2 regions of the Arthrobacter sp. UYCu712 genome follow, and region 2 is predicted to be linked to the other one. Evidence: riboswitches for the same ligand, from Rfam matches in the RefSeq annotation. Region 2 holds a riboswitch; the other holds the start of a gene.
The links. A riboswitch is a leader RNA that binds a small molecule or an ion and turns the genes downstream of it on or off. The one in region 2 is predicted to bind glycine.

Region 1 (7,534 bases), on a different contig from region 2:
CAGTGCGTCCTTGTGGGCCTCGATCTTGGCGGCGAGATCACCGTGGTCGATCGTGCCGTCGGAGGCCGTGGCCACGACGACGACCTTCATGCCGGCAAGCACGGCGGAGGCCGCGTTGGTGCCGTGGGCCGAGGCCGGGATCAGGCAGACGTTGCGCTGGTCGTCACCGCGGGAAAGGTGGTAGCCGCGGATTGCCAGGAGGCCGGCGAGTTCGCCCTGCGATCCGGCGTTGGGCTGGATGGAGACCTGGTCGTAGCCGGTGATCTCGGTGAGCTGGGCTTCGAGGTCCTCGATCAGTTCGCGCCAGCCGGCAGTCTGGGATTCCGGGGCGAAGGGGTGGATGGAGGCGAACTCCGGCCAGGAGATGGCTTCCATTTCGGCCGTGGCGTTCAGCTTCATGGTGCAGGACCCCAGCGGGATCATGGTGCGGTCCAAAGCCAGGTCGCGGTCCGAGAGCCGGCGGATGTAGCGCAGCAGCTGGGTCTCGGAACGGTGGGTGTTGAAGACCGGGTGCTGGAGGTAGTCGGAGGTCCGCTGGACGGCGTGATCCAGGCCGAAAGCGGAGCCATCGCCGGATGCTGCGTGGGTGCCGGTCGCGCCGAACGCGGCAACGACGTCGGCGACGATGGCCGCCGTCGTGGCTTCATCCGCGGAGATGCCGACGGTGTCCGCGTCGATGCCGCGCAGGTTGATGCCCTTGGCCTCGGCGGCGGCGACGATCTGTTCCGCCTTGCCGGGGACCGAAACGGTGACGGTGTCGAAGAAGCTCGTGTGCAGCACGTCCAGGCCGGCGGCCTTCAGCCAGGCGGCGATGGTCCGGGCGTGGCCGTGCGTGGTCTCGGCGATTGCTTTGAGGCCGTCCGGGCCGTGGTAGACGGCGTAGAAGGAGGCGACGATGGCCAGCAGCGCCTGCGCGGTGCAGATGTTGGACGTGGCCTTCTCGCGGCGGATGTGCTGTTCGCGGGTCTGCAGCGCCAGCCGGTAGGCCGGGACGCCGGCGTTGTCCTTGGACACGCCCACGAGGCGGCCGGGCATGGACCGCTCCAGGCCCTTCTGGACTGCCATGTAGGCGGCGTGCGGGCCGCCGAAGAACAGCGGAACACCGAAGCGCTGGGCCGAGCCGACGGCGATGTCCGCGCCCTGCTCGCCCGGGGAGGTGATCAGGGTGAGGGACAGCAGGTCCGCGGCGACGGTGACGAGGGCGCCGCGTTCCTTGGCGTCGGCGATGACGGCGGCGTGGTCGAACACGCGGCCTGAGACGCCGGGCTGCTGCAGGACGACGCCGTTGATGACGCCGTCGGGCAGTCCCTTGGAGAGGTCGGCGACCTCGACCTCGAACCCGAGCGCCTCGGCGCGGCCCTTGACGATCGCGATGGTCTGCGGGAGGCAGTCGGCGTCCAGCACGGTCTTGCCGTCGTGGGCCGTCTTGTTCTTGTTGGCGCGGCGCATCATCAGGACGGCCTCGGCGACGGCGGTGGCTTCGTCGAGCAGCGAGGCGTTGGCGATGGGGAGCCCGACGAGGTCCTGGACCATGGTCTGGAAGTTCAGCAGCGCCTCAAGCCGGCCCTGCGAGATTTCTGGCTGGTACGGCGTGTAGGCCGTGTACCAGGCCGGGGCCTCAAGGATATTGCGGCGGATGACCGCGGGGGTGAGGGTGTCGGAGTAACCCTGCCCGATCATCTGGACGGCCGTCTTGTTCTTCCCGGCAATCCTGCGCAGTTCGGCGAGGACTTCCACTTCGCTCAGGGCTGCGCCGAGCGCGAGGTCGGAGTCCTGCCGGATGTCCTTCGGGACGGCGGTGTCTACGAGCGCGTCGACGGTGTCGTAGCCGACAGCCTTCAGCATGGCGTCGACGTCGGACTGGCGGCGGGCGCCGATGTGCCGGTCAACGAAGGACGTGGAGGCTGAGGTAACAGTCACAAGGAACTCCATAACTAAGGCGGCAGGGTACGCCGCATTGATTCGGGTTCCTCCCCGCTCTGTATTGGACCTGAGAGTTTCCGCGGACCCGTGCTTTCGCATGGCTCGGCTTGCACCGTCGGTGAGCTCAGCATGTCAGATGACAGCCTGCTACTTTCCAGAGTTGCCTTGCCGCGGCGGTACATGGGCCTGAGAGATTCCTGGGGAGGGTTTGCTCCTACGGCGCCTGCTTGTACCTACTTGCAGGACTCTCCCGCCGCAGATCAATGGCATATTCAATTGCTCGTGACCGCAGTCACAGCTTCCATTGTCCTACGCCCGGCCCCGCACCGCAAACCATGACGGCGCCAGGACCCCGGCCGGACGCGAAATCGCGGGAAGGCTGCGAGGTCGCCGGAAAATTCCGGCGACCTCGCGCGTTTCCGGCGACCTCGGCGGACCGGAGTTGCCCGGTGTCCGGCTCAGCCACGCAGCCGTTCGACGGCGGCCAGCAGGCTCGCGACATCCCCGCCGACCTGCGGGAGCGGTCCGCCCGGCCCGCGGGCCAGCATCGCGTTGAAGTAGAGCCCGTCGCCCATGTAGAGGACCGCCTTGGCCATGCCCGGCCCGACGTCGGCGGCGAGCAGTTCCAGCCAGCCCGCCTGGGCGGCGGCTATCCGCTGCAGGGTTTCCTCGTGGGCCACTTCGGCCAGCCGGGTGGCTGCGACGAAGACGCGGTCCATCGGGGTGTCGGCCCAGACCGAGGATTTGATGAAGTATGCGGCAGCCCCTTCCGGAGCGGCGGCCATCCTCCCGAGGTCCTCGCCGAGGAGCCGGTCGAGCCGTTCCAGCAGCACGGAGACCATGGCTTCCTTGTTCGGGAAATGGTAGAGCAGCCCGCCTTTGGAGACTCCGGCCAGCCGGGCCACGGCGTCCACCGTTGCCGCCCGTTCACCCTCTTCGATCAGCAGGGATTCGAAGGCGTCAAGGACGGCTTCGCGGGCGACGGGTTTTCTGGGCATGGATCCCATCATGCCTGCCCTGCCCGGAATTTCTTAACTGTACCGTCTGGACGGTATAGTTATCAGTTATGAGGACTACATCGATTCCTGCAGCCACCAGCACAACGCCGGCATCCGCCCCGCGGGCGGCGTGGCGCGACTGGCTGGCACTGTCCCTGCTGATGTTCCCCGTATTGCTGGTCGCGGTGGACAACACGGCGCTCACTTTTGCGCTGCCGGCGATCGCCCGCGGCCTCGACGCCTCGGGAGTCGAGCTGCTGTGGATTGTCGATGCCTATCCCCTGGTGCTCGCCGGGCTGCTGGTGGCTATGGGCAGCCTGGGCGACAGGATCGGCCGCCGCCGGCTTCTTTTCATCGGCAGCACGGGCTTCGCGGCTGTCTCGGCCGTCACCGCCTTCGCGCCCAGCGCCGAATGGCTGATCGCCGGACGGGCCGGGCTGGGATTTTTCGGGGCCATGCTGATGCCGTCCACGCTGTCCCTGATCCGCAACATTTTCCCCGAACCGAACCGGCGGCGGCTCGCCGTGGCCATCTGGGCCGCGGGCTTCTCCGGCGGCGCCGCCCTGGGCCCGATCTTCGGCGGCTGGCTCGTGGAGCACTTCTGGTGGGGCGCCATCCTGCTGGTTGCCGTGCCGATCATCCTGCCGCTACTCGCGCTCGGTCCCGTGCTGATCCCGGAATCACGGGACCCGAATCCCGGCCGGGTGGACGTGCCCAGCATTGTCCTGTCCCTGCTGGTCATGGTCCCGGTGGTCTACGGCATCAAGGACCTGGCTACTCACGGCGTTGCCGTGGCGCCGCTGGCGGCCATCGGTTTCGGCCTGCTCATGGGCTACGTCTTCATCCGCAGGCAGCGTGCCCTGCTGCGCGGTCAGCAGCTCGGGGGCACGTCCGCCCCGCTGCTGGATGTCAGCCTCTTCGGCAACCGTGTCTTCAGCACGGCCATCACGGCGAACGTCCTGGCGCTGTTCTCCTTCAACGGCTTCATCCTCTTCCTGGCCCAGCACCTGCAGCTGCTGGAGGGCCAGTCGCCGTCGGAATCGGGCGTCGCGATGGTCCCTGCCTTGATCGCCACAGTCGTTGCCGGCCTGCTCGTGGTGCCGCTGGTGCGCAAGGTCCGGCCGGGCTTCGTGGTGGCCGGCGGCCTGCTGCTGAGCGCCGCGGGCTATTTCCTGGTGGCTTTCGGCGACCACAGCAACGGCCCGGCGGTTCTGCTGGCGGCCCTGCTGGTCCTCTGCCTGGGCGTCGGCGCGGCGGAAACCATCTCCAATGACCTGATCCTCGGTGCGGCGCCGGCGGAGAAGTCCGGTGCTGCGGCAGCCATCTCCGAGACCGGTTATGAGGTGGGTTCACTGCTGGGCACGGCCATCCTCGGCTCCATTCTGACCGCTTCCTACCAGGGCAACCTCCGGCTCCCCGGCGGCGTCGCGGAGACGGCACCCGCGGATGCCGTGGCCCAGGCCGGGGAGACACTCGCCGGAGCCGTCGATCTCGCCCAAGCCCTTCCCGGCCCGCTCGCGGACGCGGTAACCGCAGCCGCGCGTACCGCCTTCGATTCGGGCGTGCACATCACGGCCGCCATCGCACTGGTCCTGATGGCTGCCGCCTCAGTCCTGGCCGCCGTCGTCCTCCGGAAGGTCCCGACCGCCAAATAGCGGCCCGGGCGTGCTCACTGACGGGTGTGGATGCCGAGGCTTAAAAGCCAGGCGCCCGACGCCGGGATGAACCCGGCGCCGGGCGCCTGGACTGCGGTCCGGTGTGCGGACTGCTACTTCTTGGCTTCCGGTGTGGTGACGCTTGCCGTGGCCTTCATGGTCTCCGCGTTCACCATCCATGCGTACTGCTCGAACTTGGCGATGAACTCGTGCAGCAGGTCCGCCGTCGTAGGGTCCTCTTCGTCCACTTCGTCATGGACCTTCCGCATGGTGCCGACGGCAGCCTCGAGGGCCGCGACGATTTTCTCGATGGCGTCCTTGGTGTTGATCAGGCCGGCCGGGAACTCCGCAAGGGACGTGGACTTGGATACCGTAGAGCTGCGGCCGTCCGGAAGGGCGTGCAGGGCCCGCATCCGCTCGGCCATGTCGTCCGCGAAGGTGCGGGCAATGTCGATGATCTCGTCCAGCTGAAGGTGCAGGTCCCGGAAGTTCGTCCCCACGATGTTCCAGTGCGCCTGCTTGCCCTGGACATGAAGTTCGATCAGGTCCGCGAGCACTGCCTGGCAGTTGGCTGTGAGGGTGGGTGAAGCTTTCATGCGTCCTCCTGAGTAGGTCCGAATACCGTTAGGTGCGATGCTTCCGACGCTACCGCAGAGGGCGCAGGCGGGCGACCGTGCCGCGGGAATTTCTCGGTCAGCTTACTAAGTCGGCTTACTAACGGTCCGCGGGGACCTCAGACCGCCTCGTTCAGGATCGGCACCTGCGGGAAGATCGCCCGGGTGATACCGCCCGTTGTGACCTCGGCCAGCTGGGACAAGTAGTCATTCCGGCGCCGCGGAGCGATGCGGGACTGCGGCTCGAATTTTTGCTCAGGATTGTCCGCGTAATGCGCTGTCAGGCCGTCCCGCATGAGCCGAATGGCCTCGGAACGCTGCTGGGATACGGCCGCGTGTGTGGAGCCGAGTTCCGCCGCGAGTTCCTTGACCGTCCGGTCCCCGAAATAGATCTCCTCGACCACATAGCGCATCCGTGCCGGGAGCGACTTCACGGCTGCGCGGAGGTACTGCAGCCTTTCGTCGGCGAGCACAGAGTGTTCGGGGGACAGTGTCTCGGCCGCCAGCGTGTCGACGACGGCGTCATCGAGGGGCGTGAGGGTGCGGGAGGCATCGGCCAGTGCTGCCTCGACGACGCTCTGCTGCACGCCCAGGGCGGAAGCGATTTCATCGACTGTGGGCGTACGGCCGAGGGCGGCCGCCAGGGTTTCCTGCACCGACATGGTTTCCTTGATCCGCCGCCGCGCTGAGCGCGTCGCCCAGTCGCTCGCACGCATCTCGTCCGCGAACGCACCGAGGATCCGCCGGCGGGCAAAGGCTCCGAAGGGCACACCAAGATCCGGGTCGAAGGAATCGGCCGAGGTGATCAAGGCGACGGCGCCCGCTGACGCCAGGTCGTCGCGGGACAGGTGCGACGCTTTAGAGCACAAATCTGAGACGAGGTAGCCCACCAGCGGAAGGTGCTGCGTGACCATCTCGTTGCGTTCCACGCGATTCAACAGTGTGTCCCCCCATGAGACCGGATCCGGAGCCTAAAAACACCGAGAGCCGCACCCGCAAACGGTCCCTCACTCCCCCAAGGGAGGCGGTGTTCGATGCCCGGGCGCAGCACCCACGGAGGAAACTTATCACCTCGGGATCGATCTGCGTGTACCCTCAGGAAAAAGCTTGGCTGAAACTGCGGTAACGGTATTTCGGGCCGGGTGGCAACGGGATGGGGCACATGGGTGCAGGTGATCTTTCGGCAGCTCTCTGGCAGGAGCGCCGTCAGCTGGAACTGCTCTTGTTCAGGCTCGAAACCCAACGGCTGCACGTCCGGGCCGGGAACGTGCAGTGGCTGAGTTTCACCGCTTCCGAGGTGGAAGGTGTCCTTGACCGGCTGCGCTTTGAAGCGCTGGCCCGGAGTGTCGAATCCGCGGCCGTGGCGGCGGAGTGGGGCCTGCCTGCCCAGGCCACACTTCCCGAACTGATCGCCGGGGCTCCGGCCGCGTCTTGGCCGGAGGTCCTGCGGGAGCACCTGGTGGGTCTGAAGGATTTGCTCCGCCAGCTCGGCGATGCCGCCCGCGCCGCCGACGAGACCCTGCGCAAGCTGACCCCGCCGGGCTCCTCCGGCGCCTCCCGGGAAGGGGCGTCCGGGACAGCACCGGGGACGGATACTGCGGAAATCCTTGAACACCTTACGACCGCCGCGAACATCGAACGCGCGCTGGCCATAACCCGGCGGACCAGGCAGCCCCTCCTGGCCCAGTACCTGGGCGGCGACGGCGAGTGATCCCGCCGTGCGGAACCGTCAGCCGGCGCTGGCCGGGGGTGCAGGTGGCACCAGTCCGCGCAGGGCGTCCTCGGTGCCCTGACCGGCATCGGCACCGGCCTCGGCGGCAGCAAGGTTTGCGGCTGCGATAGCCTCGATGACTTCCCTGCGCTGGATCGGGACTCCGCGGGGCGCCTCGATGCCTATCCGAACACCGTCGCCGCGGCCTTCCAGGACCGTGATGACGATGCCGTCGCCGATCATGACCTGTTCGCCCGGCTTGCGTGTAAGTACCAGCATCTTCTCAATGTACCCTTCGCTGAGCGGGCCTGCGGACGATTCCGGGCACCGGGCGCGGCTTGGCTTCCCGCATCCTAGAGACTCACGGCCTTGGCGTGGCTGGAGTCGATCCAGCCGACAGGCAGCCCCAGCCCGTGGACGGTCTCGGGCGTGCCGGTTTCCGCGGCCCCGACGACGGCGACGGCAGTGACGGTGAGCTGGGAGGCGAGCACACCGACCCAGCGCGCCGTGTCCACGTGCTTGCGTCCGGCGTCCACCACCACCCAGAGCTGGTCGGCGGAGATTGCGGCAATGGACGGCAACCGTGCGAGGGCGTCGCGGGCCTTTCCGAGCCCAAAGGCAACCAGGACGGTC
Region 2 (7,534 bases):
CCTGCCCGTTGAGCTCGCAGTCGCGCAGGTCCACCAGGACCAGGTGCACGTCGGTGCCGCCGGAGATCACGTTGATCCCCTTCGCGGTCACGTCCGGCTGGACCAGGCGCTCGGCCAGGATCCTGGCGCCGGCCAGGACACGTTCCTGGCGTTCCCTGAACTCCGGGGAGGCGGCGATCTTGAACGCCACGGCCTTGCCGGCGATCACGTGCTCCAGCGGGCCGCCCTGCTGGCCGGGGAACACGGCCGAGTTGATCTTCTTGGCGATGCCGGCGTCGTTGGTCAGGATGATGCCGCCGCGCGGACCGGCGAGGGTCTTGTGCGTCGTGGAGGTGGTGACGTGGGCGTGCGGCACCGGTGAGGGGTGCAGCCCGGCCGCGACCAGCCCGGCGAAGTGCGCCATGTCCACCATCAGGTAGGCGCCCACGGAATCGGCGATCCGGCGGAACTCGGCGAAGTCCAACTGCCGCGCGTACGCGGACCAGCCGGCGACGATGAGCTGCGGCTTGTGCTCCAGGGCCAGGCGCTCCACCTCGGCCATGTCGATCCGGTGGTCCTCCTCGCGGACCTGGTACGGGATCACGTTGTACAGCCGGCCGGAGAAGTTGATCTTCATCCCGTGCGTCAGGTGCCCGCCGTGCGCCAGGTTCAGGCCCATGATGGTGTCCCCCGGACGGATCAGGGCGTGCATGACCGAGGCGTTGGCCTGGGCCCCGGAGTGCGGCTGGACGTTGGCGAACCCGGCACCGAACAGGGCCTTGACCCGGTCGATCGCGAGCTGTTCGACCACGTCCACGTGCTCGCAGCCGCCGTAGTAGCGCTTGCCCGGGTAACCTTCGGCGTACTTGTTCGTCAGCACCGAACCCTGCGCCTGCATCACGGCCCTGGCCGTGTGGTTCTCCGAGGCGATCATCTCCAGACCGTCCCGCTGGCGGGTCAGCTCGTCGTCGATCTTCGCGGCGATCTCCGGGTCCACCTCGGACAGCTCGGCGTCCAGGGACGGCGAGACTACCTGCTCAAAAACGAGTGTCCCTGTGCCGGCGGCGGCGCTCACAGCTCGCCGCCGTTGGCTGCTGCGTACTCTTCGCCGGACATCAGCGGCCCTTCTTCGGTCACGGCGACCTTGAACAGCCAGCCGGCACCGTACGGGTCGCTATTGATCAGCGCCGGATCCGAAACAACGGCATCATTGATTTCCACGACCTCGCCGGTCACCGGGGCATACAGGTCCGAAACGGACTTGGTGGACTCGACCTCACCGCACGTCTCCCCCGCGGTCACCGCGGAGCCGACCTCGGGCAGGTCCACATAGACAATGTCGCCCAAGGCATCGGCGGCGACAGCAGAGATGCCGATCCCGACAGCGCCGGATCCGTCAGCAGCAACCCACTCGTGCTCTGCGGAGTACTTCAGTTCAGCAACAACCTTGCTCATGCTTTTTTCCTTTGCGTTTTTAGAAATCTGTGGTGGTAGGAGGGGCCAGCTGACCGGCCCGGACGGGCCCCGGCAGCGCCGGTAGCGCCGGTAGCGCCGGGCTACTTTTGACGCTTGTAGAACGGCAGTGCCACGACTTCGAACGGCTCGGCCTTGCCGCGCAGGTCGATGTCCAGGGCAGTGCCCGGAGTTGCCTGTTCGACGTCGACATAGGCCATGGCGATGGGGTATCCCAAGGTGGGGCTCGGCTGGCCCGAGGTCACTTCACCCACAACGTTGCCGTCCTTGAGCACCGGGTAGTGGCTGCGGCCGGCGCGGCGGCCCAGGCCTTTGAGGCCCACCAGCTTCCGGCCCGTGCTGGCACCGGCGCCCGCCGCCTTCAGCTCGCTCAGGGCTGCCTTGCCGATGAAGTCCGACTCCTTGGCCAGCGAGACAACAGGGCCCAAGCCGGCTGCGTAGGGGTTCCCTTCGCGGGAGAGTTCGTTGCCGTACAGCGGCATCCCGGCTTCCAGGCGCAACGAGTCACGGCAAGCCAGGCCGGCGGGGATGAGGCCGCGGCCGGCACCGGTTTCCAGCAGTGCCTCCCACAGACCGGCTGCGTCCTCGTTGGGAATGTAGATCTCGAAGCCGTCCTCGCCGGTGTACCCGGTGCGGGCCAGCAGCAGCTCCTGGACAGTGCCGTTGACGGTGATACCTACCTCAACTGCAGCGTAGTACTTCAGTTCGGTGACCAGCGCGTGCTGCTCCGCCGGGACCAGCGTCAGCAGGATGGCCTCTGCGTTCGGCCCCTGGACGGCGATCAGCGACGTCTCGGCGGAAACGTCGTTCACCGACACGTCGAAGCCACCCTCTTTGCCGGACCCGGCCCGTACGGCCAGTGCTGCGGCGACCACCGCAGCGTTGCCGGCGTTCGGGACCACCAAGTACTTGTCAGTGCCGTCGGCCCCCGCCGGCCGGCGGTAGGAGATCAGGTCGTCGATGATGCCGCCGTCTTCCTGGCAGATTAGCGAGTACTTCGCTTTGCCTACGGCCACGGCCGACAGTTTGCCGGCCAGCGCGTAGTCCAGGAACGCTGCGGCGTCGGGGCCGGTGACCCAGACTTCGCCCATGTGGGAGAGGTCGAACAGCCCGGCGGACTTGCGGACGGCGTGGTGCTCGGCCAGTTCGGAGTTGTACTTCAGGGGCATCTGCCAGCCGCCGAAGTCGGTGAAGGAGGCGCCGGCCTTCTTGTGCTCTTCGTAGAGAGCGGTGTAGTTCTCAGTCATCAGAAATCCTTAGTTCTCAAACTCGGAGAGGGGCGGGCAGGAGCAGACCAGGTTCCGGTCCCCTGCCGCGCCGTCGATCCGGCCGACGGGCGGGAAGTACTTGTCCTGCCGGAGCGTGTGAACCGGGAACGCGGCCTGCTCACGCGGGTACGCCCGGTCCCAGCCGGAGGATACGACGGCGGCAGCCGTGTGGGGTGCGTTGCGCAGCGGGGAGTTCTCCACGGTGAAATCGCCGTTGGCCACCTGGTCGATTTCGGCGCGGATGGAGATCATCGCCTCTATGAAACGGTCAATCTCCGCGAGGTCTTCGGACTCAGTGGGCTCCACCATCAGGGTGCCGGCCACCGGGAATGACAGCGTGGGGGCGTGGAAGCCGAAGTCGATCAAGCGCTTGGCCACGTCCTCGGCGGTCACGCCGGTCCTGGCCGTGAGTTCACGCAAATCCAGGATGCACTCGTGCGCCACGAGTCCGCCCTCGCCGGTGTAGAGGACCGGGAAGTGCTCATCCAAACGCGAAGCGACATAGTTCGCAGCCAGCAGCGCTGACTTGGTGGCCTCGGTCAGGCCGGTGCCTCCCATGAGCTTCACGTAGGCCCACGAGATCGGCAGCACGCCGGCGGAACCGTAGCGCGAAGCGGAGATGGGAGCACCAGTTCCTGGTTCGATAGCGTCCGAGTCCGCCTTGTTCGCGTCACCTGGCATGAACGGTGCCAGGTGGGCCTTGGCCGCGACCGGGCCGACGCCGGGGCCGCCGCCGCCGTGCGGGATGCAGAAGGTCTTGTGCAGGTTCAGGTGCGAGACGTCGCCGCCGAACCGGCCGGGCTGGGCGAGCCCGACGAGGGCGTTGAGGTTGGCGCCGTCGATGTAGACCTGGCCGCCGGCCTCGTGGATCGCGTCGCAGACCTCGCGGACGTCGGCGTCGTACACGCCGTGCGTGGACGGGTAGGTGATCATGATGCAGGACAGTGCGTCCTTGTGGGCCTCGATCTTGGCGGCGAGGTCCCCGTGGTCGATCGTGCCGTCGGAGGCCGTGGCCACGACGACGACCTTCATGCCGGCCAGCACGGCGGAGGCGGCGTTGGTGCCGTGGGCGGAGGCCGGGATCAGGCAGACGTTGCGCTGGGCGTCCCCGCGGGAGTGATGGTAGCCGCGGATGGCCAGGAGGCCGGCGAGCTCACCCTGCGATCCGGCGTTGGGCTGGATGGAGACCTGGTCGTAGCCCGTGATCTCAGCGAGGTCAGCTTCGAGGCCGCTGATGAGTTCGCGCCAGCCCTCGGTCTGGGAGTCCGGGGCGAAGGGGTGGATGGAGGCGAACTCCGGCCAGGAGATCGCTTCCATTTCTGCGGTGGCGTTCAGCTTCATGGTGCAGGAGCCCAGCGGGATCATGGTCCGGTCCAGCGCGAGGTCCCGGTCCGAGAGCTTGCGGATGTAGCGCAGCAGCTGGGTCTCGGAGCGGTGGGTATTGAAGACCGGGTGCTGCAGGAATTCGGAGGTGCGCAGCACCCTCTCGGGCAGCTCGAAACCCTTGGCCTCCACAACTGGACCGGCACCGAAGGCGACGACGACCGCGGAGATGACCTCCGCCGTCGTCGTCTCATCGACTGACACGCCAACTGTGTCCGTATCGATGAGGCGCAGGTTGATGCCCCGGGCTTCGGCGGCGGTGATGACCTTGTGGGCTTTGCCGGGCACACGGACCGTAACGGTGTCGAAGAAGGAGTCGCTCACCAGTTCCCGGCCCGCGATCTTCAGCGTGGTGGCGAGGGTGCGGGCGTTGTTGTGGACGGTCTCGGCGATAGCCTTCAGTCCGTCGGGGCCGTGGTAGACGGCGTAGAACGAGGAGACGATGGCCAGCAGTGCCTGCGCGGTGCAGATGTTGGACGTGGCCTTCTCGCGGCGGATGTGCTGCTCGCGGGTCTGGAGGGCCAGGCGGTAGGCGGGGACGCCGGCGTTGTCCTTGGAGACGCCGACAATGCGGCCGGGGAGCGTGCGTTCCATGCCGCTCCGGACCGCCATGTACGCGGCGTGCGGGCCGCCGAAGAACAGCGGGACACCGAAGCGCTGGGCCGAGCCGACGGCGATGTCCGCGCCCTGCTCGCCCGGAGGGGTGATCAGGGTGAGCGCCAGGAGGTCGGCTGCCACTGTGACCAGTGCGCCCCGGTCCTTGGCCTCTGCGATCACGCCGGACTGGTCCCACACCCGGCCGGAAACGCCCGGCTGCTGCAGCACGACACCGCTGATGTCGCCGTCGGGCAGTCCCTTGGAGAGGTCCGCGACCTCCACCTCGAAGCCGAGGGCCTCGGCGCGGCCCAACACGATGGCGATTGTCTGCGGCAGGCAGTCGGCGTCCAGGACGGTCTTGCCGTGCTGGGCCGGCTTGTTCTTGTTGGCGCGGCGCATCAGGAGCACGGCCTCGGCGACGGCGGTGGCCTCGTCGAGGAGCGACGCGTTGGCTACCGGGAGCGCTGTGAGTTCCTGGACCATGGTCTGAAAGTTCAGCAGCGCCTCGAGCCGGCCCTGTGAGATTTCCGGCTGGTAGGGCGTGTAGGCGGTGTACCAGGCGGGGGCTTCGAGGATGTTCCGGCGGATGACGGCCGGGGTGATGGTGTCGTAGTAGCCCTGGCCGATCATCTGGACCGCGGTCTTGTTCTTCGCGGCCAGCATGCGCAGCTCGGCCAGTACCTCGACTTCGCTGAGTCCGCTGTCCAGGCTGAGCGGCTTTTCCTGGCGGATGGAATCGGGAACCGCATTGTCGACGAGGCCGTCAAGGCTGTCGTAGCCGACGGCCTTGAGCATGGTGTCGATGTCTGTTTGGCGGCGCGCGCCGATGTGGCGGTCTGCGAACGTGGACGGGGACGATTGAACCGTCATTGAGGAACTCCATAATTCAGGTGGCGCCAAAGCGTCACGATGATTCGGGTTCCTCCCCGCTCTGTATTGGACCTGAGAGTTTCCGCTTTGCCTGCTGTTAGCAGGGCGCCACTTGCACCGTCGGTGAGCCCGGTTTCCCGGACTGCTTTCCAGAGTTGCCTTGCCGCGGCGGTACGTGGGCCTGAGAGATTCCTGGGGAGGATTTGCTCCTACGGCGCCTGCTGAACGTACCGGCAGGACTCTCCCGCCGCAGATCATAAGCCGTGCCACTAAATGGGTGACACGGCTCACACTTTACCTGCTGCTTTGGCGGGATGCAACAGCGGGTCTCATAAGGCGGTAGTACCGCGGGACGATAGTTTTGGAGGATGACGGCTAGCTACAGGTATGACGTGGAGGTCCTGCACCTGCTCGTGTCGCCGGCGCACGCCTACTTCGGGCGAGCCCGGGAAGGCGCGGCCGATGTCCCTACCACCGATGCCGAGCACGTGGAGCTGGTGGCCGGCAAGGGCATCGTCGGTGATCGGTTCTTCGGCAAGGCAGCGCACATGGATGCCGCAGTGACAGTGTTCGCGATCGAGGCTCTCGAGGAGATCGCCGCGGAACTGGGCACGGTACCCCTCGACCCGCTCCTGACGCGCCGCAACGTGGTCCTCAGGGGAGCCCACCTGGCGCCGCTGCTCGGGCAAAATTTCGCACTGGAATCGCGCGGTGACCTCGTGCGGCTCAAGGCCGGGCGGCCTGCCCATCCTTGCGTCTGGATGGATGAGATGCTCGCCCCGGGTGCCCACAAAGCCATGCGCGGGCGGGGCGGCGTGCGCTGCCAGGTGCTTTCCGACGGCATCCTGCACCGCGGACCGGCAGTGCTGATCAGCCCCGTGCCGCTCGACCCCGGACGCGCAGGCGACGCGACCCTGTTGCGCCCGTCGCGGTTGCCCTAGCCTGCCGCGGCGCCTCGCTGATCAGGCGTGCTCAAAGGACGACGGCGGGAGGTCCCGCCGTCGTCAGCTACCCGCCGCTGGCTGCCTGCTCGCCGAGGTAGTCACCATGGCCGCCGGGGACCACCAGCAGTCGGGCGCCCGGGACGGCGCCTGCCATCCGCGCGGCATACTCGGCGGCGACAACGTCGCGGTCGGCGCTCACCACCAGCGTGGCGGCCGTGATGGTGCCGAGCTCTTCGTCGGGCCATCCGGGGGAAGTCCAGGATCCGCCGGCGGTCCAGCTCGAAGAGCCGCCCCAGGTGGCCGGGTTCGGGGTTGAGGCGGCGGTCGGCGTCCTTGTAGGTGTCCGGCATGTCATCGAGGGTGGCCTTCGCCATTCCGTCCCAGAACTCGGCCGGCACGGCGCCGCGGCTCGCAAAGGTGGAGGCGGCGATGAGCCGGCGGACGACGGCGGGACTCCCGAGTCCCAGCGCGATGGCGGTGTGGCCGCCGGCACTGAATCCCAGCACGTCCACGGTTTCCACGTTGAGTTGGTCCAAAACAGCGAGGACGTCGCCGGCGGAGTTCTCGGCGGTGAGTGGCCGGCTGGTGGGCTGGGTGCGGCCGTGGCCCTCCTCCTCGACGGCAATCACCTGGCGTTGGTCTGCCAGCAGCGGGATGAGTTCCGACCAAAAAAGCCAGGATTTGGCCTCGCCCCCGGGGCTTCTTGGCACCCCTTCCGGATTACCCTCGCGCGGCGGCGCGTACGTGTTGGACGTTTCTTGTGGCGGGCATCCCGATAACGGCGACGACGGTGAGTACGGCACCGATCATTACGGCCAGGAACACGGCGGCGGAGGCTGACACGATCGTATGGGGATCCGTGCCGCCGTTCGGAGTTCCGGAATAGACCGCGTTCGCTATCGCCCCGAAAACGGCGACGCCGATGGCGCTGCCGATCGATCGCGCGAAAAGGTTGGTGCCAGTGACCACACCGCGCTCGTTCCATTCGACGCTCGACTGGGCGGCAATAAGGGTTGGGGT

Region 1: another riboswitch for glycine. It lies ahead of gcvP (aminomethyl-transferring glycine dehydrogenase); the one in region 2 lies ahead of gcvP (aminomethyl-transferring glycine dehydrogenase).

The regions. Positions count from the first base shown of each region.
Region 1 is NZ_JBEPOZ010000007.1:47,053-54,586, reverse strand. It holds gene gcvP (aminomethyl-transferring glycine dehydrogenase) at 1-1,920, opposite strand, end outside; glycine riboswitch at 1,970-2,086, opposite strand; glycine riboswitch at 2,088-2,186, opposite strand; gene ABIB51_RS09100 (TetR/AcrR family transcriptional regulator) at 2,382-2,921, opposite strand; gene ABIB51_RS09095 (MFS transporter) at 2,990-4,576, shown strand; gene ABIB51_RS09090 (Dps family protein) at 4,690-5,172, opposite strand; gene ABIB51_RS09085 (sigma-70 family RNA polymerase sigma factor) at 5,310-6,128, opposite strand; gene ABIB51_RS09080 (flagellar protein FlgN) at 6,353-6,901, shown strand; gene ABIB51_RS09075 (carbon storage regulator) at 6,920-7,180, opposite strand; gene ABIB51_RS09070 (hypothetical protein) at 7,255-7,534, opposite strand, start outside.
Region 2 is NZ_JBEPOZ010000024.1:644-8,177, forward strand. It holds gene glyA (serine hydroxymethyltransferase) at 1-1,054, opposite strand, end outside; gene gcvH (glycine cleavage system protein GcvH) at 1,051-1,434, opposite strand; gene gcvT (glycine cleavage system aminomethyltransferase GcvT) at 1,536-2,699, opposite strand; gene gcvP (aminomethyl-transferring glycine dehydrogenase) at 2,709-5,570, opposite strand; glycine riboswitch at 5,622-5,728, opposite strand; glycine riboswitch at 5,730-5,827, opposite strand; gene ABIB51_RS18605 (MOSC domain-containing protein) at 5,939-6,511, shown strand; gene ABIB51_RS18610 (alpha/beta fold hydrolase) at 6,613-7,224, opposite strand; gene ABIB51_RS18615 (MFS transporter) at 7,235-7,534, opposite strand, start outside.